Regions from separate parts of the Streptomyces sp. NPDC058257 genome, predicted to be linked through region 3. Evidence: riboswitches for the same ligand, from Rfam matches in the RefSeq annotation. Region 3 holds a riboswitch; each other region holds the start of a gene.
The links. A riboswitch is a leader RNA that binds a small molecule or an ion and turns the genes downstream of it on or off. The one in region 3 is predicted to bind cobalamin.
Positions count from the first base shown of each region.

Region 1 (7,223 bases), on a different contig from region 3:
TCGCGCAGGAAGCGGCCCACGCCCATCAGCGTGCCCGTCGTGCCGAGGCCCGCTACGAAGTGGGTGACGGAGGGGAGGTCCGCGAGGATCTCCGGGCCGGTCGTCGCGTAGTGCGCGCCCGCGTTGTCCGGGTTCCCGTACTGGTAGAGCATCACCCAGTCCGGGTGCTCGGCCGCCAGCTCCTTGGCGACGCGTACCGCCGTGTTGGAGCCGCCCGCCGCCGGGGACGGGATGATCTCCGCGCCCCACATGGCGAGGAGCTCACGCCGCTCCTGCGAGGTGTTCTCCGGCATGACGCAGACGATGCGGTAGCCCTTGAGCTTGGCCGCCATCGCCAGGGAGATGCCCGTGTTGCCGGACGTCGGCTCCAGGATCGTGCAGCCGGGCGTCAACCGCCCGTCCTTCTCCGCCTGTTCGACCATGTGCAGTGCCGGGCGGTCCTTGATGGAACCGGTCGGGTTCCGGTCCTCCAGCTTCGCCCAGATGCGGACGTCGTCGGATGGGGAGAGGCGCGGCAGGCGGACGAGGGGGGTGTTGCCCACGGCCGCCAGCGGGGAGTCGTAGCGAGGCATCCGCGATCAGACCATGCCGCCGGCCACGGCCGGGAGGATCGTGATGCTGTCGCCGTCCGTGAGCTTGGTGGTGATGCCGTCCAGGAAGCGGACGTCCTCGTCGTTCAGGTACACGTTCACGAAGCGGCGCAGCTTGCCGTCGTCCACGATGCGCTCGGCGATGCCCGCGTGCCGCGAGTCGAGGTCGGTGAAGAGCTCGGCGAGGGTGTCCCCGCTGCCCTCGACGGCCTTGGCGCCGTCGGTGTAGGTGCGGAGGATGGTCGGGATGCGGACCTCGATGGCCATGGCTGGGGGCTCCTGTCGGAAGAAGTCACGTGGGTGGGCGCGCGGCGGCCCGGTCCTGCGAGTGCGTAAGTGCGGGTGCGTAGAGCGTTACGCGGGGGTGGCGCCGCGGCTCACGGCCGTACGGCGGCGGCTGTCAGCGCGAACAGATCGCACTGGAAAGCCTGCACAAATCGACGTGCAGACGCGCAACGAGCAGCATGCCCGGCATCTTGTCGCTCACGTCGTGGGGAACCATGCGGTCATCGTATCGATTCCCGGTCCGGGTTCTGGAATGTGATCTCGCATGGTGGACGGATTACGTCCATCACCTGGATGAGGGGAGATTCGAGGCGGCCGGGGGCAGGTAGGTGACCGTCGGGGCGCCCGTGGCCGGGTGCACCGCCACCTCCGCCGCCACTCCGTACACGTCGGCAAGGAGTTCGCTGGTCAGGACCTCTTTCGGCGGCCCTGCCGCGACCAGACGGCCGGCGTCGAGAACGTACAGACGATCGCAGTAGTACGCCGCCAGATTGAGGTCGTGCAGGGCCAGGAGATTCGTCGTGCCGAGGCCGCGGACCAGGGAGAGGATCTCCAGTTGGTAGCGGATGTCCAGGTGGTTGGTGGGCTCGTCGAGTACGAGGACCGCGGGCTCCTGCACCAGGGCCCGCGCCACGAGGGCGCGCTGGCGCTCGCCGCCGGAGAGCCCGGCGAAGGCGCGGTGCGCGAGGTCGGCCGCGCCGACCCGTTCCAGGGCGTCGCCGACCAGGACGGCGTCCCGCGCGGTGTCCGCCTCCCAGAAGCGCTTGTGCGGGGAGCGGCCCATGGCGACGATCTGCCGGACGGTGAGCTCGAAGCCGGTGTGGCCGTCCTGCGGGACGGTGGCGATACGGCGGGCGCGGTCCTTGGCGGAGCGGGCCGCGAGGTCGTCGCCGTCCAGGAGTACGCGGCCGGTGGTGGGGGCGAGGGTGCCGTAGACGCAGCGCAGGAGGGTGGTCTTGCCGCTGCCGTTGGGGCCCACGAGGCCGACGGTCTCGCCTTGGGGGGCGTGGAGGGTGACGTCGTCCACGAGGGTCTTGTCACCTACGCGGTAGGTGAGGGACTCGGTGCTCAGGGTCGCCGCGGGGCGGGTCGGGTGGCTCATGCTGTCGCCTCCGTACGGTTTCTGCGCAGCATCCACAGGAAGAACGGGCCGCCCGTCAGCGCCGTCAGGACGCCCACCGGGATGTCCTGCGGCGCCGCGACCGTGCGCGCGGCGAGGTCGGCGGTCACCAGGAACACCGCGCCCATCAGGGCCACCACCGGCAGGAGCGCCCGGTGCGCGGCGCCGACCAGCATCCGGGCCGCGTGCGGCACCATCAGGCCGACGAAGCCGATGGCTCCGCTGTAGGCGACGAGTACGCCGGTCAGGAGCGAGGCGAGGACGAAGACCGCGGCGCGGAAGCGGGCCGTGTCCAGGCCCAGGACGGTGGCGCCCTCCTCGCCGACCAGGAGCAGGTCAAGGGGGCGGGCCAGGGCCACGAGCAGCGCCGTGCCCGCGATCAGGGCGGCGCCGGGCAGGGCGAGCATGTCCCAGCGGGCGCTGCCGAGGCCGCCGAGCGTCCAGTACAGGACTTCCTTCAGGTGGTCCGCGCTGTCGGCCATGATCAGGATCAGGCTGGTCAGGGCGGAGAGGACGTAGGAGACGGCCACGCCCGCCAGGATCAGGCGGCCGGTGGCGAAGCCGCCGCCTCCCGACCTCGCCAGGGTGTAGACGACCAGCAGGGAGAGCAGGGCGCCCGCGAAGGCCGCGGCCGGGATGGTGACCGTGGTGGCCAGGCCCGCGCCCATGCCGAAGGCGCTGCCCAGGACGATGACGGCGACGGCTCCGGCGGAGGCGCCGGAGGAGACCCCGAGGAGGAAGGGGTCGGCCAGGAGGTTTCTCACCAGGGCCTGGAGGACTGTGCCGATGACCGCCAGACCCGCGCCCACGGCTGCGCCGAGCAGGACCCTGGGGAGTCTTACGTCCAGGACGATCGTGCGGAAGGGGGAGGGGTCCGCGCCGCCGGTGAGGATCGTCAGGACCTCTGACGCGGGGATTCGGACGGAGCCGAGGGCGAGTCCGGCCACGACCGCCGCGGCGAGGGCCGTCAGCAGCCCCGCGACGACCGTGCCGTAGCGGAGCCGCTGCCCCGTCCCGGACCGGCTGCCGTGCATCACCGGCCTCGCCGGGTCCGTCCTCGAACGCCGGACGGGCCGAGTTACGAAAGGCGCCTTCACAGCTGGTCCGCCAGCTTGCTCACCGCTCCCGGAGCCCGCACCCCCACCACCGCGTCCGAGAGGGGCAGTACCGCGAAGCTCTTGTTCTTGACCGCGGGGACATCGGACAGGACCGGGTCGTTAAGGAGGCGCTTCTTCTTCTGGGCGACGGTCGTGCCGCCGTAGTCGAGGATCACGATCGTCTCGGGCTTGCGGTCGACCACCGACTCCCAGGACGCGTCGCCGAAGGACTTGTCCAGGTCGGCGAAGACGTTGCGCCCGCCCGCCCGCTCGATGATGTCGTTGCCGATGCCCCGGCCGCCCGCCGTGAACGCGGTCTTGTCGCCGCTGTCGTAGACGAAGACCGGGACGGGCTCGCGGTCCTCCGTCTTCTTCGCCGCCTTCGCCAGTTCGCGTTCGGCGCCGCTCACCCACCCCTCGGCGCGCGCCCGTACCCCGAAGGTGGAGCCGACCTGCCGCACCTCGCGGTAGACGTCGCCCATGGTCACGGCCTTCTTCGCGCAGCCCTCGACGTTCAGGCGGCTCTCGATGCCGGACTTCGCCAGGGCCTGGCGGCCGCGGCCCTCGCCCGCCAGGAAGGCGCTCGCGTAGCCGCCGTAGACGAAGTCGGGGTTCGCGGCCAGGAGCTTCTCGTACGAGGGGTACTCCTTGGCGAGGACCGGGGTGTCCGCGTAGGCCTTCGCGTACTTCGGCAGGACCTTGTCGTCGAGGTACGCCGTCCCGGCCAGGTGGTCCTTCAGGCCCAGCTCCAGCATCACTTCCGTCGCGTGCTGGTTCATCGTCACGGCGCGCTTCGGGGGTGCTTCGTACGTCGTCCGCACGCCGCAGTTCGTGACCGTGTACGGGAAGCCGGCGGCCTTCGCGGCGGTCTTGTCCGAAGCGGGGTCCGCGGCGGACGAGCATGCGGCGAGCGGGGCCAGCAGGGCCGCGGCTACGAGCACGCGTATGGGGCGGGGCATGGCTGAGCGCCTCCTCCAGGGGATACCGCGTCCCCTGCGTCGTGGGAGAAGAAGGCGGCAGGTCAGTTCCTGACTGCCCCGCCCGCGGAGGGTGGGGTCACAGTGGCGGGACCGTGCCGGATTCGCACCGGCTTCCTGGGTCCTGCCGCCTCAAAGGTGAGCTCAGTATGCCTGGACGACCTTCACCTCTTCTTCGGTGACCTCGCCCTCCACGATCCGGAAGGAGCGGAACTGGAAGTCGCCCGCGCCGTCGGCGTCGGCCGTGGAGACGAGGACGTAGTGGGCGCCCGGCTCGTTCGCGTAACTGATGTCCGTGCGCGAGGGGTACGCCTCGGTCGCCGTGTGCGAGTGGTAGACGATCACCGGCTCCTCGTCGCGGTCGTCCATCTCGCGGTAGAGCTTGAGGAGGTCGGTCGAGTCGAACTCGTAGAACGTGGGCGAGCGGGCCGCGTTCAGCATCGGGATGAAGCGTTCCGGGCGGCCGGTGCCCTCCGGGCCCGCGACCACACCGCAGGCCTCGTCGGGGTGGTCCTGGCGCGCGTGCGCGACGATCTGGTCGTGGAGGGCCTGGGTCAGGGTCAGCATGGCAGCCAGGATAAGCAGAAGGGCCGGCCCGTACCGAAGAGTGGTACGGGCCGGCCCACATGCTGGGATCCAGCGGTTACCGCGCCTACTTCGCCGCGTCCTGCGACTCGGTCTTGCCGCCGCCGGACGACTGCGGGTCGCGCTTCTGCATGATCAGGTAGCCGACGCCCAGGATCAGGGCCCAGACGGGAGCCGCGTAGAGCGAGATCCGCGCGTCCTTGTCGATGCCCATCATCACGATCACCATCGCGATGAAGGCGAGGGCGAACCAGCTCGTGTACGGGGCGCCGGGCGCCCGGAAGGTGGACTGCGGCAGCTCGCCGCGGTCGGCCTTGCGGCGGTACTTGATCTGGCAGACCAGGATCATGATCCAGGCCCACATGCCGGAGATGGTCGCGAAGGAGACGACGTAGTTGAACGCCTCGCCCGGCCACTGGTAGTTGATCCAGACGCCGACCAGCATCAGCGCGGCGGAGAAGGTGGTGCCGACAAGGGGCAGGCCGTTCTTCGTGAGCTTGGTGAAGAACTTCGGGCCCTGGCCGTTCATCGCCAGGTCGCGCAGCATGCGGCCGGTGGAGTACATGCCGGAGTTGCAGGAGGAGAGCGCGGCCGTCAGGACGACGAAGTTGACGATCGCGGCGCCGACGCCGAGGCCCATCTTGTCGAAGGCGGCGACGAACGGCGAGACGCCCGGCACGAACTCCGTCCACGGCACGACCGAGAGGATCATGATGAGCGCGCCGACGTAGAAGACGGCGATGCGCCACGGCACGGTGTTGATGGCCTTGGGCAGGACGGTCTTCGGGTCCTTGGACTCGCCCGCGGTGACGCCGACGAGCTCGACGGCCAGGAAGGCGAACATCACGATCTGCAGCGTCATCAGCGTGGAGCCGATGCCGTTGGGGAAGAAGCCGCCCTGGTCCCACAGGTGGGACACGGAGGCGGTGTCACCGGCGTCGGAGAAGCCGATGGTGAGGATGCCGGCGCAGATCAGGATCATGCCGATGATCGCGGTGACCTTCACCATCGAGAACCAGAACTCCAGCTCACCGAAGAGCTTCACGGAGATCAGGTTGGCGCCGTAGAGGATGACCGTGAAGATCAGCGCGTATCCCCATTGAGGGATGGCGTCGTGTGTCCAGTACTGCATGTACTGGGCGGCCGCCGTGACTTCCGTGATGCCGGTGACGACCCAGAAGAGCCAGTACGTCCAGCCGGTCACGTACCCGAAGAACGGGCCGATGAATTCACGCGCGTACTCCGAGAAGGAGCCCGACACGGCGCGGTACATGAGCAGCTCGCCCAGGGCCCGCATGATGAAGAAGATGACGAGGCCCGCGATGGCGTACGCCAGGATGAGGCTCGGTCCGGCCTTGTGAATGGCCTTGCCCGCGCCGAGGAACAGGCCGGTGCCGATGGCACCGCCGATCGCGATCATCTGGATCTGCCGGGCGCCTAGCCCGCGCTGATATCCCTCGCCTGACGAGCCGGGCGCACCGCCCGTGCCGTCGGCCTCATTGCCGTCGTGATGCTCTTCGACCTGCGCTGAGGTCATGGTGACGCCTTTCTCCACGCTGATCCGTGCCCGCAGACTGCGTATGGCCACGGGTCAGGTCCTGATCCCCCCGGATATGGATGGAGTGCTACCGGCGGTCCGCCGGCCCGAGCGCCACCCCGTGACATGGGTGGCGTCACCGAGTGGTCGTGAAGATTTATCACGGGCGCAACAGTGATCGACGGGGCCACGTGTGGCCCACGTCACGAGAAGAAGCGGACAAAATTCCCCCGCCGCGCCAAAGGTGGCCGGCGGAGTGACGCGATCGTTATCCGGATTTGAGCGTCCGCTGAGCGAACGCAGGGTAACCGCTGCCCTATACACCGACTTTGCGGGAGTCGCGGTGTGACTTCTAACCGATGAGCGTGCCCACCAGCGTCTCCTGCAAGCCGCCGAGCCAGAGATACGCCATCACCATCGGCTTGCGCGGGTCGGAGTCCGGCAGCTGGAAGAGCAGGTCCGTGTCGTCCTCGTCGGTCACTTCGAGGCGGGCACCGATCGCCAGGCGCAGGTCGTTGAGCGCGCCGAGCCAGTGCCGCGACTCGTCGGTGGACAGCTTCAGGACGGCGCCGCCCTCGCCCTTCGACGTCATGGCGTCGAGGGAGCGGATCACCACCAGGGCGTCGTCGCGCTTCTTGGCCCGCAGGTCGTTCTCGGTGAAGCGCCTGAACTCCGACGAGTAGGCGCGCAGTTCGTCCTCGTCGGCCTTCTCACTGCCGGGGCCGCCGTACGCGTCCGGCAGGAGCCGCTGGAGGACCGGGTCGGCGGGCGGCTCGCTCGGGCCCTCCGCGAACAGCTCCGCGAGGGGGTCGTCGGAGGCGTCCTCGGCCGGTCCTGGGCCGATCAGCTCCAGGAGCTGCACGGCGAGGGACCGGATGATCGAGATCTCGACCTCGTCGAGCGCGACGGCCGCGCCGCCCCCGGGAATGGCTTCGAATTGTCCTGGCATCAGATACGTCGCTACTTCCGGTCCTGCTGGAGGGTGGCCCAGAGGCCGTAACCGTGCATGGCCTGTACGTCGCGCTCCATCTC
Region 1 covers NZ_JBHVXJ010000010.1:157,573-164,795, forward strand. The annotation lists gene ACFVXC_RS24135 (PLP-dependent cysteine synthase family protein) at 1-572, opposite strand, end outside; gene ACFVXC_RS24140 (MoaD/ThiS family protein) at 579-857, opposite strand; gene ACFVXC_RS24145 (putative leader peptide) at 991-1,092, opposite strand; gene ACFVXC_RS24150 (ABC transporter ATP-binding protein) at 1,162-1,977, opposite strand; gene ACFVXC_RS24155 (FecCD family ABC transporter permease) at 1,974-3,029, opposite strand; gene ACFVXC_RS24160 (ABC transporter substrate-binding protein) at 3,089-4,051, opposite strand; cobalamin riboswitch at 4,094-4,250, opposite strand; gene ACFVXC_RS24165 (Mov34/MPN/PAD-1 family protein) at 4,214-4,636, opposite strand; gene ACFVXC_RS24170 (amino acid permease) at 4,722-6,191, opposite strand; gene ACFVXC_RS24175 (DUF2017 domain-containing protein) at 6,544-7,140, opposite strand; gene clpS (ATP-dependent Clp protease adapter ClpS) at 7,152-7,223, opposite strand, start outside.
Region 1: linked by a shared signal. The riboswitch ahead of ACFVXC_RS24160 (ABC transporter substrate-binding protein) and the one ahead of cobN (cobaltochelatase subunit CobN) in region 3 are both predicted to bind cobalamin.

Region 2 (7,223 bases), on a different contig from region 3:
GACCGCGCGAGGGCAGGCGCAGCGGGCTGCTCACATCATCAGCGCCTGGGCCGACCAGTACCTCGACGAGCCACGACCCCAATAAGCGGCATCTCGGACGACTGAAGGTGACCTTGGCCTTGGCCTTGACCCTGGCCTTGGCCTTGGCCTTGGCCTTGGAGTAGACGTAACCGCCGGACCAGGACCGCAGTTCTTGACCAGTTCCATACGGCCCTGGTTCAGGGCAGCGGCAGCGCGAAGCATCGAGGCTGCGTCAGGCCGTCTTCTGCCGCGTACGCCGGGCGTACGCGCGGGCCGCGCGGGCGCGGTCTCCGCAGCGCGTTGAGCACCAGTGGCGGCGGCCGTGGCGCAGCAGGTAGCGGTTGCAGGGAGGGGAGCCGCAGGCGGTGAGGCGTTCGGCGTCGGGGCCCGTGAGCAGGGCGGCGGCGTCGGCGGCGAGGGTCGCCAGGGCGTGCTCGACGATCTGCGTCGTGGGGTGGGACGCGGCGCGGTACATGCCGCGTGCGCGGTCCCAGTGGAGCAGGGAGGCCGCGGGTGCCCTGGTCAGGGCCTCGTTGAGGGCGGCGAGCGCGCTCGCCGGGGGTGCGCAGCCGTCCAGCCGGGCGGCGAGCAAGGAACGGATCTGTTCGCGCAGGGTGCGCAGCTGAGCCGTACACATCTCCTGCAGACCCGAGTCGGCCGGTGCCAGGTCGCGTTCGGTGAGCCAGCGGTTCGCGGCCGCCGGGGTGCCGAGGAAGTCGGTGAACTGGCCGCCGGGCAGGGCGATGGCGCTGTTGGCGAAGTCGAGTGCGGGGTACTGGTCCGCTCCCGGCGCGGGCGGTGGCGCGGGCTCGGTGGACGATGACGCCGACTCCGCTGACCTGGCGGTCGGTGACGCCAACTCCGTCGGCTCAGTGGGCGGTGACGCCAGCTCCGCTGACCCGGCGGACGATGACGCCGGCTCCGCGGGCAGTGGCGCCGACTCGGTAGTTTCGGTCGGCTCCGCAGGCTCGGCCGTCAGGATCTCGCTCACCTTTCTCATGGTACGCATTGCCTTCATCCGTGAGAGACAGCTACCGTTTCTCACGGATAGATTGTTTCCCATCCGTGAGGTGCGTCTCCCCCATGTCATCCACGTCCTCCATGGCTGCTTCCGGCACGACCGACGACGAGCAGATCCCCGTACGCGTCTTCGGCGGCCCGACCGCCCTCTTCGAGTACGGCGGTCTGAGGTTCCTCACCGACCCCACCTTCGACGCACCTGGCGAGTACCCGGCCCCGGGCGGCCCCGGCCTGACCAAGACCGCGCCCGCTTCGGCCCCCCTCTCCGCTCTCGGCCCCGTCGACGTGGTCCTGCTTTCGCACGACGAGCACCCCGACAACCTCGATGTCTCCGGCCGCGCCCTGCTCGCCGACGTACCGCTCACCCTCACCACGCCCGGTGGCGGACGCCGCCTGCACGACAGCCTCGGGGACAAGGTGAAGGGACTGCACGACTGGGAGTCCGTCGCGCTCGACCGGCCCGGCGGCGGACACGTGAGCGTGACGGGCGTGCCCGCCGTGCACGGTCCCGGCAGGCGCGAGGACGTCGAACCGCTCACCGGCGAGGTCGTCGGCTTCGTCCTGACCGGCGACGGCCTGCCCACGGTCTATGTCAGCGGCGACAACGCCTCGCTCACCGCGGTCGAGGAGACGGCCGCGCGCTTCGGCCCCGTGGACACCGCCGTCCTCTTCGCCGGCGCGCCCCGCTTCCCCCTCTTGTTCGACGGCGCACCGATCGTCCTCGACAGCGCCCAGGCAGCCGAGGCCACGAAGATCCTCGGCGCGCGCCGGGTCGTCCCCGTCCACTTCGACAGCTGGGCCCACTTCACCGAGGGCCGCACCGAACTCGTCGTCGCCTTCACCGCCGCGGGCCTCGCCGAACGTCTGCGGCTCGACTGACGGGCCTCGCGGACGCCGCGGAGAGGAACTCACCCCGTAGGAGCGGCGAGGAACTCACCCCCTCAGGAGCGGCGAGGAACTCGCCCCCTCAGGAGCGGCGAGGAACTCAGCCCCTCAGGAAGCGGATCGACGGGCGGCTGTCCGGGCCGTCGTCCACCCTCGTCACCACCGCCCGTACCCCGTACACCTTGGCGATCAACTCCTCCGTGATCACCTCGGACGGTGTGCCCGCCGCGTGGGCCACGCCTTCGCGCAGGACCAGTACGTGGTCGCAGAACATGGCGGCCAGGTTCAGGTCGTGCAGGGCGATCACGCTGGTCAGAGGGAGGTCGGCGACCAGGGACAGGAGGTCCAGCTGGTGCTGGATGTCCAGGTGGTTGGTCGGTTCGTCCAGGAGCAGTTCCTGGGGGGCCTGGGCCAGGGCCCTGGCTATCTGGACCCGTTGGCGTTCGCCGCCGGAGAGGGTGTGCCAGGACTGGCCCGCGCGGTCGGCGAGGCCTGTGCGGGCCAGGGCCTCGTGGACCGCCTCATCGTCCTGGGGCGTGGACGGGGACCACGCTCTGCGGTGCGGGATGCGTCCCAGGCGTACGACCTCCTCCACCGACAACTCAACCTGCGTGGTGGCGTCCTGGTCCACCATCGCCACCCTGCGTGCCACCGTGCGGCGGCCCACGTCCCGCAGCGGGCGGCCGTCCAGCGTGACCGCTCCCGATGCCGGGGCCAGGACGCCCGCCAGGATGCGCAGGAGGGTGGACTTGCCCGAGCCGTTCGGGCCCAGCAGGCCGACCGTGGCTCCGGGCGGCGGGGCCAGGGTCACTCCGTCGACTATGAGGTGGCCGCCCGCCGTTCTGGTCACTCGGTCGGCTCGCAGGCCGGGGACAGCGGCGTGCGTGATCACGTCCTCGGTCACGCCCGCGGTGACGTCGTCGGTCATGTCGTCGGTCATGTCGTGGCTCACGTCGGTCACGTCGGTCACGTCGCCCTTCGCGTGCGGTAGAGGACCAGGACGAATGCCGGTACGCCGATCAGGGACGTCACCACGCCCACCGGGACCTCCTGCGGGTCCAGGACCGTACGCGCAAGCGTGTCCACCCACACCAGGAACACCGCGCCCGCGAGCGCCGTGACCGGGAGCAGCCGCGCGTGCCCGGAGCCGACCAGGGCGCGGGCCGCGTGCGGCAGGACCAGGCCGACGAAGCCGATGGCACCCGCGCTGCTGACCAGCGCCGCCGTGAGCAGGGCCGTGGTGGAGAGCAGCAGGAGGCGGGTGCGGGCCACGTGGACTCCCAGCGTCGCCGCCGCGTCCTGGCCGAACACGAACGCGTCCAGGGTGCGGGCATGCGCCAGGCAGATCACGAGCGCGACGACGAGCACCGCCCCGCACAGCCAGACGTCCGTCCAGCCCACCCCGCTCAACGAGCCGAGCAGCCAGAACAGGACACCCCGCGTCGTCTCCGCGTCGCCCGCCGTAAGGATCACGAAGGAAGTGAGCGCGGAGAAGAGCTGCATCGCCGCCACCCCGGAAAGCACCACCCTGTCGGTGCTCCCGCCCAGGGTGTGGCTGAGCAGCAGGACGAGGGCGAACGAGCAGAGGGCCCCCACGAAAGCCCCCGCTGAGATCGACACCACTCCCCCGCCGACCCCCAGGACGACGATCGCGACCGCCCCCGTGGAAGCGCCCGAGGAGACACCGAGCACGAAGGGGTCGGCCAGCGGATTGCGCAGGAGGGACTGGAGGACCGTTCCGCACACCGCGAGGCCCGCGCCGCAGACCGCCGCGAGAAGCGTGCGCGGCATGCGCAGGTTCCAGACGATGCCGTCCCGGATCGGCGTCAGCGTCGCCTCGCCCCAGCCGAGGTGGGCCGCCACCGCCGACCACACGTCCGGTACGGAGATGTCGGCGGGGCCGATCGTGACGGCCACCGCCACGGAGAGGGCGAGGGCGGCGAATCCCGACGTCCAGAGCAGGACGCGGCGCACACCGCCCGCGACGCCGACACGGGAACCGACGCCAGCGCCGACACCGACACCGACACCGACACCGACACCGACACCGGAACGGGCACCGACACCGGAACGGGCACGGGAACGGGAACGGGCACGGGCGCCGAAACCGGCGCCGCCCCTCACTTGTCGAGCCCGAACTCGCGCAACGCGTCGGCGACTTGCTCCACGCCGTCCACCGTACGGATCGTCGGGTTCATGGCCTGGCCGCTCAGCAGCACGTACCGCTTCTTCTTCACCGCGGTCAGGTTCTTGGTGACCGGGTTGGACTCCAGGAACTCGATCTTCTTCTTCGCGCTCTCGGCCGTCTGCGACTTGCGGGTGAGGTCGCCGATGACCAGGACGTCCGGGTCGCGGTCCGCCACCGTCTCCCAGTTGATCTGGGGCCACTCCTCGCGGGTGTCGTCGAAGACGTTCTCCGTGCCGAGCTCGCGGGTGATGATGCCCGGCGCTCCGCAGCAGCCCGCGATGTAGGGGGCGTCGGAGTTGGCGAACCAGTAGAGGAGGGTCGTGTCGGACGCGTCGATCTCCTTCGTGGCCTTCGCCACCCGGCCCTTGAGCTCCGTGATCAGGCGTTCGCCGCGCTTCTCGACCCCGAAGGCCTTGGCCAGGTCCCGCACCTCGCCGTACACCGTGTCCATGGTCAGCGTCTTGACCCGCTTGCCGTCACCGTCGCCGCTGTTGTCCTTGCCCGCGCAGTCGGACGGTGAGACGTAGGCGGGTACGCCCAGTTCGGCGAACTTGGCGCGGTCCGCGACGCCGCCCTTGCTGACCGTCGCCAGGAAGGACGCGGTGACGAAGTCCGGTTCCTTGGCGAGGACCTTCTCGAAGGAGGGGTAGCTGTCGGCGATCCGGGGCACCTTGGCGTTGTCCTTCTCCAGGCCCTTGAGCACCGGGTCCGTCCAGGTCCCGGTGCCGACCATGCGGTCCGCGAGGCCGAGGGAGAGCAGGATCTCGGTGGAGCCCTGGTCGAGGGAGACCGCCCGCTGCGGCGGCGCCTTGATCTCCGCCTTCTTGCCGCAGGAGGTCAGGGTCAGTGGATAGCCGTCGGCCTTCTTGTCCGTGGTGGAGGAAGCAGGCGAGCCGCCGCAGGAGGTCAGAGTGACGACCAGAGCCGCACTGAGGAGGACGGGTATACGTACACGACGGGCTGTGGAGGACACACGATCCCTTGAGTCTCACGGCTCATACGCGGAGCCTGGCCTGCTTCGTCACCTCCGCCGCTCGGTGCGCGGGCGAAGGCGCCAGCAGGTCTTCGGACTCGGGGATCGGCCGGACGGGGCGCCTTCCCAGGCGTCCGTGGACGCCCAGTGGCCGTGGCCCCGCCCGTACCCCCTCACCGCTGCGCGTCAGTTCCGGATTCGCACCGGATTCCCTGGCCCTGGTGTGGGTCGACTGGCGTCCGCAAGCTATCACGCGAGGCCAGGACGCCCGTCAGAATGCCTGGTCAGGACACCCGTCAGAATGCCTGGTCAGAATGGCAGTCAGGACGCCTGGTCGGGCCTGGGTGCGCCGCGGTAGGTGCCGAAGGACCACTTGTTGCCCTCGGGGTCGGCGATCGCGAACTCCCGGCTGCCGTACGGCAGGTCCTCGATCTCGCGGATGATCTCCACTCCGGCGGCGCTGAGCCGCTGGTAGAGGTCGTCCACGTGATCGGTGACGACGTACGCCCCGAAGGTGCCCGGCTTCAGGCACCATTCCTGCGACTTCTCGTCGTACGAGCCGAGCATCACGGCGCCGCCCTCGGGCCAGTCGAGCTCGGCGTGGGCCACGCGGTCGCCGTCCTCGTAGACGGCGGTGCGCAGGAAGCCGACCGTGCCGACCAGGAAGTCGATCAGGGCGGGGGCGTCGTTGGCCTGGAGCGACGGCCAGACATCGGGGGCACGCCCGGCCGAAGCGGAGGCGGACCGGGGCTGGGGCTGGGACTGGGGCTGGGACTGGGGCTGGGACTGGGGCTGCTGCTTCTCGTTGGTGTCCATGAGTCCTACTCTTCGCCCCCGCCATGGCTCCCGGCTTGGATATTCCGGCACTCTTCGGCCAGCCAGCCGCTGGGGCTCACCCCGGTGTACTGCCGGAAGTCCCGTACCAGGTGGGAGTGGTCGTAATAGCCGCAGTCGGCGGCGACTCGGGCCAGGTCGGGGGCGCCGCCCGAGGCGACAGGGCGTACGACGGCGTCGCGGGCGCGCTGGAAGCGCATCAGACGGCCCGCCTGCTTGGGGCTCAGGCCCGTCTCGGCACGGAAGAGCGTGGTCAGGCGGCGTTCACTGAGCGCCACGTGCCGGGAGAGGCCGCGCAGGGTGCCGACGCCCCGGTGCCGGGCCAGCCAGGCCCAGGCCTCGGCGACCTCGGGCCGTACGGCTGCGTCCGCGTCGGCGTCGGCCACGCGCTGCCTCAGGTAGCCGGACAGGGAGGCGAATCGCTCCTCCCACCCACCCTGCTCGCACAGCAGCTCCCGTACGTCGACGGCGCGGCGCCCCATCACCTGCGCGCCGGACGTCACCAGGCCACCGGTCAGCTCCGAGGCCGGTACGCCGAACAGGGCGCGGGCGGCGAGCGGATGCACGGCGAGCTGGATGCCCGCCTCGTGCTCGGGCCGCACGACGTACGCCGGGGACTGGTGCAGGCCGCCCAGGACGATGTCCGTGCGGATGGCATCGGGGCCGACCGCCTGCTCGGGGCTGAGGCCGGTGGCGACGGGGCCGTCCAGCGAGAAGATCAGCGTCAGATACGGGGACGGCAGGCCGCGGTGCAGGCCGGGCCGCTCACCCGCCGTGCGGTAGCCGACGGCGGACACGACCATGCCGTCGAGCCGCGGAGCGGCCCGCACGAACTCGCGGGAGACGGTCTCCATGCACACCAGTATGCGATGAGCGCCGCTGGGAAGCAGGCCCGCGAGCGGGCCGGAGCGCACCTGAGCAAGCCCGAGCGGCCCGGCAGGTGTCCGATGCCACTACGTCACTACCCGCCCACGGCCGACCCATGCCCGTTCCGTCCGGTGATGTCGATCATGGGAATCCGCTGCCCCACCCCATACGATGACCCGCCGCTCCGGACGGGGCGCAGACCGCTCTCAGGGGGCACAGAACCATGGCAGTAAAGGCAAAGGAAAAGCTGGCCGTACTCGGCACGGCGGGCGCGCTCACCGCGGCCGTTCTCGCGGGCACGGCTCTCTGGCCGAGCACGGACGCGACGGCCGCGGACGCCTCGGCGAGAACCGCCGCGAAGACCTCCAAGGCCACGGCCGAGCTGAAGCACTGGCCCGAGCCGGTCGCGAAGAAGCTGGGCAAGGTCATCGCGAA
Region 2 covers NZ_JBHVXJ010000012.1:114,519-121,741, reverse strand. The annotation lists gene ACFVXC_RS26840 (alpha/beta hydrolase family protein) at 1-85, shown strand, start outside; gene ACFVXC_RS26835 (ABATE domain-containing protein) at 254-880, opposite strand; gene ACFVXC_RS26830 (MBL fold metallo-hydrolase) at 1,105-1,920, shown strand; gene ACFVXC_RS26825 (ABC transporter ATP-binding protein) at 2,027-2,854, opposite strand; gene ACFVXC_RS26820 (FecCD family ABC transporter permease) at 2,893-3,900, opposite strand; gene ACFVXC_RS26815 (ABC transporter substrate-binding protein) at 4,047-5,087, opposite strand; cobalamin riboswitch at 5,153-5,339, opposite strand; gene ACFVXC_RS26810 (VOC family protein) at 5,409-5,903, opposite strand; gene ACFVXC_RS26805 (helix-turn-helix domain-containing protein) at 5,909-6,775, opposite strand; gene ACFVXC_RS26800 (haloacid dehalogenase-like hydrolase) at 7,012-7,223, shown strand, end outside.
Region 2: linked by a shared signal. The riboswitch ahead of ACFVXC_RS26815 (ABC transporter substrate-binding protein) and the one ahead of cobN (cobaltochelatase subunit CobN) in region 3 are both predicted to bind cobalamin.

Region 3 (7,223 bases):
TGACGTCGATGCGCGGGCGGCCGAGCTCTTCCGCGGGGATCACCTCGAGGCCCGTGACGCGGCGCGAGGCGTCGTCCCAGACCGGGCGGATGCCCAGGAGGGCGAGCGCTTCGGCGATGTCGTCACCGGCGGTGCGCATGGCGCTCGTACCCCACAGGGAGAGGCCCACCGAGGTGGGCCAGTCGCCGTTGTCGGTGCGGTAGCGCTCCAGGAGCGAGTCGGCCAGGGCCTGGCCGGTCTCCCAGGCGAGGCGCGACGGCACCGCCTTGGGGTCGACGGAGTAGAAGTTGCGGCCGGTCGGCAGGACGTTGACAAGGCCGCGCAGCGGGGATCCCGAGGGCCCTGCCGGGACGAAGCCACCCTCCAACGCGTGGACGGCGTGGTCCAGTTCGTCGGTCGTGGCTGCTAGGCGCGGTACGACCTCGCTCGCGGCGAAGTCGAGGATGTCGGCGACGGACCGCGGGTGGCCTTGGGCAACTCCCGCCACCGCGTCCGGGGCCCAGTCCGCGTCCTCCATCGCCTGGACCAGCGCGCGTGCCTGCTCCTCGACCTCGTCGGCGCTGGTGCGGGTGGCCGCCGACTCGTCGAGGCCCAGCGCCTCGCGCAGGCCGGGCAAGGATGCCGTGCCGCCCCAGATCTGACGGGCGCGCAGGATCGCGAGGACCAGGTTGACGCGGTCGGCACCGGCCGGGGCGCCGCCCAGGACATGGAGGCCGTCGCGGATCTGGGCGTCCTTGATCTCGCAGAGCCAGCCGTCGAGATGCATGATGAACTCGTCGAAGCCCTCGTCCTCCGGGCGGTCCTTCAGCCCCAGGTCGTGGTCGAGCTTGGCGGCCTGGATCAGGGTCCAGATCTGGGCGCGGATCGCGGGCAGCTTCGCCGGGTCCATCGCGGCGATCTGGGCGTGCTCGTCCAGGAGTTGTTCGAGACGGGCGATGTCGCCGTAGCTGTCGGCGCGGGCCATCGGCGGTACGAGGTGGTCCACGAGGGTGGCGTGGACCCGCCGCTTGGCCTGCGTGCCCTCTCCCGGGTCGTTGACCAGGAACGGGTAGATCAGGGGCAGATCGCCGAGCGCCGCGTCGGGGCCGCAGGCGGCGGACAGGCCCGCGTTCTTGCCGGGCAGCCATTCGAGGTTGCCGTGCTTGCCGAGGTGGATCATCGCGTCGGCGCCGAAGCCGTTGTCGTCGGCGGAGGCGGCGATCCAGCGGTAGGCGGCCAAGTAGTGGTGCGAGGGCGGCAGATCGGGGTCGTGGTAGATCGCGATCGGGTTCTCGCCGAAGCCCCGCGGCGGCTGGATGAGGATGAGCAGGTTGCCGCGGCGCAGGGCGGCGAGGACGATGTCGCCCTCCGGGTTCTGGGACCGGTCCACGAACATCTCGCCGGGGGCGGGGCCCCAGTGCTGCTCCACGGACTCGCGGAGCTCGGCGGGGAGGGTGGCGTACCAGCGGCGGTAGTCGGCCGCCGGGATGCGGACGGGATTGCGGGCCAGCTGCTCGTCGGTGAGCCACTCCTGGTCGTGGCCGCCGGCCTCGATCAGCGCGTAGATCAGCTCGTCACCGTCGCCGGAGGCAAGCCCCGGCACCTCGTCCGTACCGAAGTCGTATCCCTCGGCCCGGAGCCGGCGCAGCAGCGAGACGGCGCTCGCGGGGGTGTCGAGGCCGACCGCGTTGCCGATCCGGGAGTGCTTGGTCGGGTACGCGGACAGGACGAGCGCGATGCGCTTGTCGGCGGCAGGGATGTGGCGCAGCCGCGCGTGCCGTACGGCGACGCCGGCCACGCGGGCCGCGCGCTCGGCGTCTGCCACGTACGCGGGAAGTCCGTCCTCGTCGATCTCCTTGAACGAGAACGGCACCGTGATCAGTCGGCCGTCGAACTCCGGGACCGCGATCTGGCTCGCCGCGTCCAGCGGGGAGACGCCCTCGTCGTTGTCCTCCCAGTCGCTGCGCGAGCTGGTGAGGCAGAGCGCCTGGAGGATGGGGACGTCGAGGCCGCTGAGGGCGCCCGCGTCCCAGGACTCGTCGTCGCCGCCCGCCGAGGCCTCGGCGGGCCGTGTGCCGCCTGCCGCGAGGACCGTGGTCACGATCGCGTCGGCGGCCCGCAGTTCGTCGATGAGTTCGGGCTCGGGGGTGCGCAGCGAGGCGACGTACAGCGGTAGCGGGCGGGCTCCGGCGTCCTCGACGGCGCGGCACAGGGCCTCGATGAAGGCGGTGTTGCCGCTCATGTGGTGGGCGCGGTAGTAGAGCACCGCGACGGTCGGTCCCTGGACCTGACGGGCGGTGCGCTCCAGCGGGCCCCACGAGGGCGCGGGGGCGGGCGGTTCGAAGCCGTGGCCCGTCAGCAGGACGGTGTCGGAGAGGAACCGGGCCAGCTGCTCCAGGTTGCCGGGGCCGCCGTGGGCCAGGTAGGCGTGGGCTTCGGCGGCAAGGCCGATGGGGACGGTCGATGCGGCCATCAGCTGGGCGTCGGGGGCCTGTTCGCCGGTCAGGACGACCACGGGGCGTCCGGTGGCGATGACTTGGTCGAGGCCCTCCTGCCAGGCGCGCACTCCGCCGAGCAGACGTACGACGACCAGGTCGGCGCCGTCCAGGAGCTGCGGAAGGTCCTCGAGCGGGAGCCGGGAGGGGTTCGCGTAGCGGTAGGCGATCGGTCCGCCTGCGGCGCGGGCGCTGAGCAGGTCGGTGTCGGACGTCGACAGGAGCAGGATCATGCGGCGTCGGGCCTTCCTCGGGGTGTCCACGCCCCGGGTGGTGTCGATGGCGTCTCCCCTGCTCGAGCGGACGAGAGCTCGGGGAAGGGAGTTCCTGACTCACCCGGCACCAGGACCGGGCTCACAGTGGCGGGACCGCGCCGGATTCGCACCGGGCTTCCTCCCCTTGTCGCCGTCTGTGGCGACGACGGGCCGGTTGGCCCGTCGCTAGGAATACTAAGGGCCGGGCAACTACCGGGGGGCAGGCGGACCTGCTGCGATAGGTCGGTATGCTCGCCGCCATGCCCCCATCGGTCCCCTCGCCAGCGCTCCCGGGCCACGAGTCTGCCCGCAGCCGCGGTGACTCCTGCCCCGGGACGCTTCGGCTGCACCGGGCGGACGACGGGGCGCTGGCCCGTGTCCGCGTTCCGGGCGGGCTGCTGGGCGTGGGGCAGGCGGACGTGCTGCGGGATCTGGCCGAGCGCCTTGGAGATGGCGAGTTGCATCTCACATCACGCGGCAATGTGCAGCTGCGCGGTCTGCGCGCGGACCGCGGGAGCGAACTGGCCCATCTCCTGGGCGGATCGGGTCTTCTGCCCTCCGAACGCCATGAGCGGGCGCGCAACGTGGTGGCTTCACCGCTCTCGGGGCTCGACGGTCAAGGAGAGCGGGACATCCGCCCGTGGCTGTCCGCTCTGGACGAACTGCTGTGCACCAGCGACAAGGCCGCCGCTCTGTCCGGCCGGTTCTTGTTCGCGCTCGACGACGGCCGGGGCGACGTGGGTGCGCTGGGCGGTGACGTGACGCTGACGGCGCGCGGCGACGAAGGCGCACTGCTGCGGATCGGCCCGGCGCGGGACGCGGTCCTGATACCTGCCGCGCCGGCACCGCGAGCCGCCCTCATAGCGGCGGAGTCCTTCCTGGAGCAGGCACCCGACGCGGGCGCCTGGCGGGTGACTGATCTGCCCGGAGGCACCGGCCCCCTCCTCGACACGGTCGTACGCCGGTTGCGGCAGGCCGGGTTCAGCCCCACCCTCGCCACCGCCCCGCTCCCCCAGGGCCCGGGCGCCCCCGCCCTCGGCATCGTGCCCGGCCCCCGCGGCAAACGCGACGAGCACGACAGGGCGGCGCTGTCCCTCGGCCTCCCCCTGGGACGCGTCAGCGCACCCCAGTGGCAGACGCTGACGGACACCGCCCGCCACCTCGGCAGCGGCGAGCTGCGGCTGACCCCCTGGCGCGGGGTCGTCCTGCCGGGAGTCGAGCGGCGAGAGGCCGCGCGACTCCTGGAGGATCTGCGGGCCGCCGGGCTCATCGTCGGATCCGACTCGCCCTGGACCGGGGTGGGGGCCTGTATCGGTCGGCCGGGCTGCGCCAAGTCCCTGGACGACGTACGCGCGGCGGCGACGGCGGCCCTGGGGCCGGTGGGGGCGCTGCCCGTGTACTGGTCCGGCTGCGAACGTCGGTGCGGTCACCCCCACGGGGAGTGGGTCGATGTCGTCGCCACTCCCGACGGCCATGAGATCTCCCGCGTACACGGCGCGGAACGCGGCGCTGCGGCGGCCGTCCCCGGCAGCTCCGGCGGGCTCGCCGCCGCCGTGGCCGCGGCCCGCGGCTGACACGACATGAACGACCCAGCGACACCTGACTGTTCCATGCCCTATCAAGAGAGCGAACGCACTGTGCACCAGTACGAGAAGGACGGACCGGCGATCTACCGCCAGTCCTTCGCCACGATCCGCGCGGAAGCGGATCTGGCGGGCCTGCCCGCCGACGTGAGCCAGGTCGCGGTCCGCATGATCCACGCCTGCGGCATGGTCGACCTCGTACGCGACCTCGCTTTCACCCCGGACGTGGTGGCCCGCGCCCGCGAGGCCCTGCGTGCCGGCGCCCCCATCCTGTGCGACGTGGCCATGGTCGCGAGCGGCGTCACCCGCAAGCGGCTGCCCGCGGACAACGACGTGGTGTGCACCCTGTCCGACCCGTCGGTGCCCGCACTGGCCGCCGAGCTCGGCACCACCCGCAGCGCCGCCGCCCTCGAACTGTGGCGCGACCGGATGGAGGGCGCGGTGATAGCCGTCGGCAACGCGCCCACCGCCCTGTTCCGCCTGCTCGAAATGATCGAGGAGGGCGCACCGCGCCCCGCCGCCGTCATCGGTGTGCCCGTCGGCTTCGTCGGCGCCATGGAGTCCAAGGACGCCCTGGCCGCGCACCCGTCGGGCCTTGAACACATGATCGTGCGGGGCCGCCGGGGCGGCAGCGCCATCGCGGCCGCCGCACTCAACGCGATCGCCAGCGAGGAAGAATGAGCGTGAGCGAGCACAAGACAGGCCGCCTGTACGGCGTCGGGCTCGGCCCCGGCGATCCGGCCCTCATGACGCTGCGCGCGGTGGAGGTCATCGCCGAGGCCGATGTCGTCGCCTATCACAGCGCCCGGCACGGACGGTCGATCGCGCGGTCCATCGCGGCCGAGCACCTGCGCGCCGACCACATCGAGGAAGCGCTGGTCTACCCCGTCACGACGGAGACGACCGACCACCCCGGTGGCTACCGGGGTGCGATGGAGGACTTCTACACCGAGGGGGCGGCCCGCCTCGCGGTGCATCTCGACGCGGGACGTACGGTCGCCGTCCTCGCGGAGGGCGACCCGCTCTTCTACGGCTCGTACATGCACATGCACAAGCGGCTCGCCGACCGCTACCCCACCGAGGTGATCCCCGGAGTCACCTCCGTCAGCGCCGCCGCCGCCCGGCTCGGCACTCCGCTCGCCGAGGGCGAGGAGGTCCTCACCATCCTGCCCGGCACCCTGCCGGAGGAGGAGCTGACCGCCCGTCTCGCCGCCACCGACGCGGCGGTGGTGATGAAGCTTGGGCGTACGTTCCCCGCGGTGCGCCGCGCCTTCGAGACCTCCGGGCGGCTGCCCGAGGCCCACTACGTCGAGCGCGCCACGATGGCAGGCGAGCGTACCGACGAGCTGGCCGCCGTCGACGCCGACACGGTGCCGTACTTCGCGGTCGCGGTCCTGCCCAGCAGGATCGACGCGCCCCGGCCCGAGCGCGCCCCGGAAGCCGGCGAGGTGGCCGTGGTCGGTACCGGTCCCGCCGGGCCGCTGTGGCTCACGCCCGAGACCCGTGGCGTGCTGGCCGCCGCCGACGACCTGGTCGGCTACACCACCTACCTGGACCGGGTGCCGGTCCGTCCGGGCCAGGTGCGGCACGGCTCGGACAACAAGGTCGAGTCGGAGCGCGCCGAGTTCGCCCTGGATCTCGCGCGGCGCGGACGGCGCGTGGCCGTGGTCTCCGGCGGCGACCCGGGCATCTTCGCCATGGCGACGGCCGTCCTTGAGGTGGCCTCGCAGAAGCAGTACGCGGATCTGCCGGTGCGGGTGCTGCCGGGGGTGACGGCGGCCAACGCGGCCGCCGCCCGCGCGGGTGCTCCGCTGGGCCACGACTACGCCACGATCTCGCTCTCGGACCGGCTCAAGCCGTGGGAGGTCATCGCGCGGCGGCTGCGGGCAGCGGCGGCAGCCGATCTGGTGCTCGCGCTGTACAACCCGGGCTCCCGCAGCCGGACCTGGCAGGTCGGCAAGGCCCGGGATCTGCTGCTCGAACACCGCTCGCCGGACACGCCCGTGGTGCTCGGCCGGGATGTCGGGGGACCGACCGAGAGCGTACGGACCGTGCGGCTCGCCGATCTCGATCCGGCCGAAGTCGACATGCGCACGGTCCTGCTCGTCGGGTCCTCGCAGACCCGCTGGGAGCATCGGGGCGACGGACAGCAGATCGTATGGACGCCCCGCCGTTACCCGGAGGACTGAGCCTTCGGTGCTGCTAGGCCCGGCCGCCGCCGGGCGCGCGCAGCCAGGCCAGGGCCTGCTCCGGAGTGCCGGCCACGGTCACGCCATCGGGCACCGGCGGCCGGCGCACCACGACCACCGGGATCCGTGCCTCGCGGGCCGCGGCCAGCTTGGGGGCGGTGGCGGCGCCGCCGCTGTCCTTCGTGACGACCACGTCGATGCGATGGCGGCGGATCAGGTCACGCTCACCCTCCAAGGTGAACGGGCCGCGGTCGAGCAGGACCTCCATCCGCGCGGGGTGCGGTGCGTCCGGGGCGTCCACCGAACGCATCAGGAACCACAGCTGGTCCAGAGCGGCGAAGGCGGCAAGGCCCATGCGCCCCGTGGTGAGGAAGACACGCTGCCCCAGCGCGGGCAGTGCGTCGGCCGCCTCGGCCAGGGAGCCGACCGTGTGCCAGGCGTCGCCTCCGCCCGGCACCCAGCCGGGCCGACGCAGCGCGAGCAGGGGAACATGGGCGGCAGCGGCGGCAGCGGCCGCGTTGAAACTGATCGTCTCGGCGAAAGGATGGGTGGCGTCGATGAGCGCGCTCACCTGGTGCGTACGCAGCCATGCGGCCAGGCCGTCGGCTCCGCCGAAGCCGCCCACGCGCACGCCGCCCGGCGGCAGCTTCGGGCTTGCCACCCGTCCGGCCAGTGAGCTGGTCACCCTCGCCGTGGCGGGAAGAGCCTCCACGAGGCTCTCGG
Region 3 covers NZ_JBHVXJ010000027.1:32,898-40,120, forward strand. The annotation lists gene cobN (cobaltochelatase subunit CobN) at 1-2,707, opposite strand, end outside; cobalamin riboswitch at 2,776-2,928, opposite strand; gene ACFVXC_RS38235 (precorrin-3B synthase) at 2,977-4,302, shown strand; gene ACFVXC_RS38240 (precorrin-8X methylmutase) at 4,366-4,992, shown strand; gene ACFVXC_RS38245 (precorrin-2 C(20)-methyltransferase) at 4,989-6,500, shown strand; gene ACFVXC_RS38250 (cobalt-precorrin-6A reductase) at 6,514-7,223, opposite strand, start outside.

Region 4 (7,223 bases), on a different contig from region 3:
CTCGCCGATGCTCTCCCTGAAACTGTTCGCGGTGCGCCCCTTCACCGGCGCCGGCGTCGTCAACGCCATCGTCATGTTCGGGATGATCGGCTCCGTCTTCACGCTCAGCCTCTTCTTCGGCAGCGTCCAGCAGCTCTCCGTCCTCGACATCGCCTGGCGGATGCTGGTCTTCAACGGCGTCTCCATCGTCACTGGACCGCTCGTCGGCCGTCTGATGGGCAAGGTCGCCCCCGGCGTGCTCCTCTGCGTCGGCCTGCTCGGCACCGGCGGCGCCATGCTGTGGCTGACCGGCCTGGAGACCGACTCGGGATTCGGCGCGATGGCAGGCCCGCTCGCGCTGTTCGGCCTCGGCATGGGCTTCGTGATGACGCCGATCAGCGCGGTCGCCGTCAGCAGCGTCCCGCACCACCTGGCGGGCATGGCGGGCGCGGGCAACAACACCCTGCGCCAGCTCGGTGGCGCCCTTGGCCCCGCCGTCCTCGGAGCCGTCCTCACCAGCAGGCTCACCTCCGCCCTGCCCGGGCACCTCGCGGACTCCGGACTGCCCGTCGCCGACCAGCAGCAGGTGAGCGAGGCCCTCGCGAAGGGCGGCGTGGGCGCCGCGGGTCACCTCGGCCTCTCCCCCGAGGCGACAGGACCCGCGCTCGGCGCGATCGGCGCGAGCTTCACCGACGCCGTCCACGTCTGCATGACCATCGGCGCGGTCGGCATGCTGGTGGCCCTGATCGCCACGGCCACCTTGATCGGCTTCCGCCGCCCGCAACCGGCCAGGCCGACTCCGGCCTCCGCCCAGGCGACGCCCCCGGCCCCTGCCGCGGCGGAGGCACACGAGACGCCCCCGTCCCAGGCCCCGCAAGCGGCCGTCCGGACCGGCCCCGTCGTCCACGGACACATCCACAGCTCGACCGGCGCCGCCCGCTCCTCCACGGTCACCCTGATCTCCCTGACGGGGCGCCAACTGAGCCGTACGGTGGCCCGATCCGACGGCGGCTACGACCTCACCGCCCCGGGCGCCGGCACCTACGTACTGATCGCCGCCGCGGAGGGGCACCAGCCGCAGGCGGCCACCGTCACCGTCGGCGACGAGCCGCTCGCGTACGACATCCTGCTCTCCGGCACCCGAGGCCTGAGCGGGGGCATCCGCGACGCCGCCGGGCTGCCGGTCGGTGCCGCCATGGTGATCGTGACCGATGCGCGCGGCGAGGTGCTCGCCACCGGACAGAGCGGCCAGGACGGAGAGTTCGCCTTCGGGGATCTGCCCGCGGGTGAGTTCACCGTCGCCGTGAACGCGGAGGGGCATCGGCCGGCCGCCGCCCCGGTCATCGTCGGCGACGGCGGACCCGGCCGGGTGGAGATCGCCCTCGTCCCCGGCACCTGGCTCCGGGGCGAGGTGCGGTCCGGAGCCGACCAGCGCTTGCTGCCGGACGCCCGCGTCACACTCGTCGACGCGGCCGGCAACGTCGCGGCGACGGCCACCACCGACGCGGAGGGCGTGTACGCCTTCACGGACCTGGACACCGGTGAGTACTCCGTCATCGCCAGCGGCTACCCGCCTCTCTCCACCCCGTTGCGCGTCACAGGCCCCGGCACCGAGGCCCTCGACATCGAGCTGTCCCACCCGATGCCCTGAGCTTCTGTCTCCTCATCCGGGGGGAACCTGTCACCCCGAAATCCATCTATCCAACGCGTTCGATCCGCACCTCGCGGATCAGGAACTTCCCGGCCTCACGCACCTCCTCGAACGCCGCGTTGTTGAGCAGCACACAGCTGCCCGACGTCGAGGCGACCTCCACCGTGGTGGACTTGGAGTTGCCCAGGTTCGTGATCTTCAGCCGCGTACCGAGGGGAAAATCGCTGCTGGACGCGGCCGGCGCGCCGCCCTCGCCGGACAGTGTGACGGTGGAACCGGCGCAGACGACCTCACCCTCAGCCCTTGCGTCTCCGCTGTCCGCGGGCGGAGTCGCGGGGGCTGAGGCGCTGTCACCCGCGCCGGCCTCCGCGTTGCAGCCCGACGCCGCCTGCTTCCGCCCGATCTCCTCGATCACCGCTTCCCGGTTGGCGATCCGCACCGCGGACTGTGCATCGGGATTCGCTCGCTGACCTGCGATGAACTGCTCGTTGTCGCTCAGCGCGGCAGCCAGCCCCTCACACGCCACCGAGGCCTGGCTCGTACCGGTCATCATCACCGCGGTTCCCGCCACCAGCGCGGCGGCGCCCACCATGAGGACAGCCTTCTTCTTACGGCTGAGGGTCTTCTCGCGTGACACGTGCGGCTCCTGTTCCCGGAGGTGTACGCCACCACCGGCTGGGTTTCCGTGTGCCGTCACGTACGCGCAGCAATCCCGTTCGTCTCAAGAGTCCCACCGACAACTTGCTTACCAGCGCGATGAGTTCTGAAGGCCAAAAGGAGCCGGTCGCCCGTGCGCGTCCGGCCCGCGCGGGCTCATCATGGAGGCATGAAGCGGACATCCCTCGGTGAAGTCAGCACACCGGGGCGCGTCGCCGCTCCCGGTGAGGGCATCGGCGAGGAAGAACTGGCGCTCGCGGCACGCAATCACGGGCTGCCGCTGGAGGCCCTGCGCTACGACGTCACACCGCTCGGCCTCCACTATGTACTGGTCCACTACGACATTCCCGCTGTCGACGCGGGCACGTGGCGGCTGTCCGTCGGCGGGCAGGTCCGTGCCCCTCTGGAACTGGGTCTTGACGAGTTGCGGGCGCTGGCGTCCGTTATTCACCGGGTCACGATGGAGTGCGCGGGCAACGGCCGTGCCCGCCTGAGCCCGCGCCCGGTCAGTCAGCCCTGGCTGGTGGAGGCGGTGGGTACCGCCGACTGCACGGGCGTGCCTCTGCGGACGGTGCTCGCGGAGGCGGACGTCGGGAACAGCGCGGTCGAGGCCGTTTTCACGGGCGCCGACCACGGAGACGAGCGTGGCGTCGAGCAGGACTACCGGCGCGGCCTGTCACTCCCCGTGGGCGCGGACGTGCTGCTCGCGTACGCGATGAACAGCGGCCCGCTGCCGCCCCAGCACGGCTGCCCGCCGCGGCTCGTGGTACCCGGCTGGTACGGCATGGCGCACGTCAAACGGCTCCGCGCCGTGGAACTCGTCGACACCCCGTTCACCGGCTTCCAGCAGGCCAGTCCGGGCCTCCGACGCCGACGGCCATACCCAGCCCCTGGACCAACCGTGGAACCGAGGAGGCTTCGGAAACAACCTCGTACAGCGCGTCCCTGTCCTGTGCCGCTGATCGACGACCGGGTGGCCGGGGAGCCTGTGACGGTGCAACAGGGCAGATCAACTCGCCACCGCCGGACGCACGTATAGTGCGCCGCTGTGACGCCACGCAGACGTCGTGCGCACCCACCCGGCACGAAGAACAGGAGCGAAGGCGTGACCAGTCGCGTCACCTTGATCTCGCCGGCGACGAGCCGATCCCTGCGGGAGGCCCGGTTCGACGACGGCAGCCCGCTCGACACGCGAGGCGCCGCACTCGCCAAAGCGGCCGCCGGTACGCTTCCCGCCGCTGACCGGGTGGTGGCCTCGCCCACTGTGCGCTGCCGGGAAACGGCGTCGGCCCTCGGTCTCGCGGCTCTGGACCAAACCGAACTGGGCGCCCTGGACATGGGGCGCTGGCGGGGCAGAACACTCGAAGAAGTCAGCACCTGGGAGCCGGAAGCGGTGAGCCGCTGGCTGTCGGCCCCGGCCATCGCGCCTCCCGGCGGGGAATCGGTACTGGCCCTTTGTGAGCGCGTCGCCATATGGCTGGACGCGGCTTCCGGGGTCACGGGCAGAACCCTCGCCGTGGTGGAGCCGGAGATCGTTCGGGCCGTCGTGGTCACGGTCCTCAGAGCACCCTCCGCGGCCTTCTGGCGGCTCGACGTGCCTCCACTGACGGCTGCCCACATCAGCGGACGCTCCGGACGGTGGAATCTGCGGCTCGGAGAGGCGCTCGGCACGCGGCGGGCCGACACCGAAGACTGATGCCGCAGCGCCTACGGATGCCCGGCAGGCCGGGGCGAGGCGAGCCGTCAGCCACCGGGGTCGACAGCCGCCTGCTGCCCGTCTCGCGACGACGAGGTCTGCCCGCTGCCTGAGGGTCCCGCGCCGCGGCCGTTTCGATGGCGCCGGAGCAGTGCGGTATCTCTCAGTGCGGTGCGGTAGTTGCCTCCGGCGCTACAGCCGCTTGCGATCGCGGAGTCAGCACACGCTGCGCCAACTCCCCGAAGATCAGCCCGAATCCGGTCCACAGAGTGAGCTGGATGGCGAGCGCCGAGGTGCGGAACCGCCACAGCAGAGCGGCGGGGAAGTCCTTCGGGACCTCGTTGATCACCGGCAGGAACTGATACGCGAGAGCGATCACCAGGATGAAGAAAGCGCCTGCGGTGACAGTGGCGTACCAGGTGCCCCATCTGGGCGCGAGCCGCTTGCCGAGGATCACGGCGGCGATCGCGAGGAGCACGCTGAGCACCATCATCAGGAAGTACAGGATCGTGCGCTTGCTGATGGTGTCGGGGTCGCCGACGGACGGCGGGTTGGCCGGGTACTTCAGGAACGGCACGACGTATACGGCGAGCAGGGCCGTGCCGGAGAGCAGGAGGGCCGTGGCACGAGGGGTGAAGCGGCCGACGCGCCCGAGGGCGAAGCAGTAGGCGAGGGCGGCGATGCCGCCGAAGGCCACGCCGTAGATCAGGACACCCGTGGCGAGGCCGCCGGTGGACTGGAGGCTGCGGCTGACCAGCTCGACCTCGTGTTCGTGGGCAGGGGCGTGTGCCTCTTCGAAACCGATCGCGTTGTCGACGCTGGGCTCGCCCAGGAAGTAGGCGACGAGAAGGGCGAGCACGCCGGCGCCCAGGCCGGCGAGCATGCCCCGCGCAAGAAGTCTTCTGACAGTTGCGGAGTTCATGGGCGCGCGGTCTTCCTCGTCAGTGGCAGGGGAAGCCGAGCAGGTGGCGGGCGTCGTGGACCCACTCGTGAACATCCGCGCCGTTGACCACGGAGGTGGCACCCTGCTCCGCGCCGACGAAGTACAGCAGGACGAGCATCAGGATGCCGAAGAAAACCGCCCAGGGGACGATCGCGCCGATCGGCAACTTGGCGGGAAGAGCAGGGGTGGTGGCTGTCGACTGGGCGACGGTCTGCGCCATGGCAGATCCTCCTCGGGAGTTCGCGTCCCATCTCGGTGGTGCACAGGACGACAGCTGCGGGTCTGACTCACGCGACGTTTCCCGCTTTACGGGGAAATGCCTCGTTCACAGTGGCGCGACCGTGCCGGAGTTCCACCGGCTTCCGCCTGCCGTCGTCGATATCGAACAGACCGTACCGCGCGCAAGGTGCCTGGCCAAGAGCGCCTCCAGTTCCATGGCCTTGCGGCAGGAGCCGCGAGCCACACACCGTCCACGTGAATCGGGGGCTGGCTGGAGATCCCGGGACGTCGGTAGGTTCTCCACGGTGAAATTGACAGAGACGCAGGGCCTTGCGCCGATGACCGACGAAGCTCGCATACGCTGGATTGCGCTGGGCGACAGGGCTCGGAAGCCGCCCGTGGTCCTGCTGCACGGCGGACCTGGCCTGCCGGACTATCTGAGCGACGTCGCCACCATGATCGCGGACCTCGCTCCCGTGTACCGCTACGACCAGCGCGGCACCGGCAAGTCCCGGTGGCAGGGCCGCCATACTCTCGCCCGGCATGTTGACGATCTCGCTGAGCTTCTAGACGTGTGGGACGTGCCGGAGGCTGTGCTGATCGGGCACTCATACGGCGCCACCCTGGCCGGCCGGTTCTGTGTGGCCCACCCGGATCGGGTGGCCGCGATGCTGCTGATGTGCGGGCCGTTTGTCGGCGAGTGGCGTACGGGGTATCAAGCGGAACGCGAGCGCCGCATGTCGGCACCGCAAGGGGAGCGGCTGCGCGAGTTGCAGGAATTGCCGCACCGTTCCGAGGACCAGGAAGTCGAGTTGCTCACGCTGTCCTGGTTCACCGACCACGCCGATCCCGAGCGCCGTTGGCACTGGGCCGCGCAGGGGGCCCGCGAACGCCGCCCCATCAACTGGGTCATGAACCGTGAACTCGGCGCGGAATCACGTGCGGACCCACTCGACCAGCACCTTGACGCGCTGCGCAGGTGTCTTCCGGCGCGGGTGGAGATCCTCGGCGGTGCTGATGATCCCCGCCCGCTGTCGGAACTTGAGTCCCTCGCGTACCGGCTCAATGTTCCCCTGACGCGGATCGACAGCGCCGGCCACGAGCCCTGGCTCGAACAGCCCGATGGGGCACGCGCGCACCTTCGGAGATTCGTGCGGGGCGCGGTGGGCCCCTAGAGCCGCACCCCACACGCCGACAGGCACCGGCACGGTGCGAAGCCTTGCCACAGAACGTCAGACACCGGAATCGAGATGCCGGGCGGATGGCGCACTCTCTCGCTGGCCGAGGCACTGCACGCGCGTCTACGGCCCGTCGGCACTGCCGAAGTCGCGGCTGTCCGTGCTCCTCGAAGCCGATGAGCAGCATCTATGCGTCACGAATCACGATCGCGCCCGGCCCGAACCCGCACCGGCTCGGCGGCCGTCGGATCGCTCCGGGCGACGGCTCTGACCAGGGGGGACGTAATCCGCCTGGACTGCGGGAATCAGACGCTCTGCCGAGGTGTACGGCCTTGCCGGGGCAGCGACCTCAGACGCGTCGGAGCGAGCCACCGCCTCGTCGGCAACCTGCGGGCCGACCCCGACCACGTCCACATAGGCGGTCATCCATATGTGAACGCCTGGCCGCACGCCTCGACCTTCTGTGCTTTACGCGGTAGTTGTCGGACTCGATCCGTTGCTCGAAGAGGCGTCAGGGCGGCTCATCGGTACACGTCGGCGGAGTGCGAGCGGCCGATGTCGCGGACGACTTCGAGACCGAGTACGCGGTCGAGGTGCGCGAACGTCTCGAACTTGGCGCCGCCCGGTACGTCGACGGCCGCCTCCAGATCGTCGAGGAGCCGCAGCACGGCCGGGGTGTCGAGCCCCTCCTCCAGGGCGGCACTGGCCCGTCGCACAACGTCGGCGGGCATCGCCTTGGACGGTTCGTCGGCCCACGTGGCCACCGCTTTACGCCAGTTGGCCAGCTTCTCAGCGGCGGCGGCGACGGCTTGCCCCGTGACGTCGACGGGCTCGTGGTGCGGGTGGCCGAGCAGGAGCAGCCGCAGGGCGAGCGCGTCCCGATCGGAATCCCGGCCCGCG
Region 4 covers NZ_JBHVXJ010000006.1:106,389-113,611, reverse strand. The annotation lists gene ACFVXC_RS17185 (MFS transporter) at 1-1,630, shown strand, start outside; gene ACFVXC_RS17180 (hypothetical protein) at 1,677-2,267, opposite strand; gene ACFVXC_RS17175 (molybdopterin-dependent oxidoreductase) at 2,457-3,326, shown strand; gene ACFVXC_RS17170 (histidine phosphatase family protein) at 3,393-3,983, shown strand; gene ACFVXC_RS17165 (CbtA family protein) at 4,147-4,905, opposite strand; gene ACFVXC_RS17160 (CbtB-domain containing protein) at 4,925-5,146, opposite strand; cobalamin riboswitch at 5,184-5,332, opposite strand; gene ACFVXC_RS17155 (alpha/beta fold hydrolase) at 5,451-6,320, shown strand; gene ACFVXC_RS17150 (hypothetical protein) at 6,845-7,223, opposite strand, start outside.
Region 4: linked by a shared signal. The riboswitch ahead of ACFVXC_RS17160 (CbtB-domain containing protein) and the one ahead of cobN (cobaltochelatase subunit CobN) in region 3 are both predicted to bind cobalamin.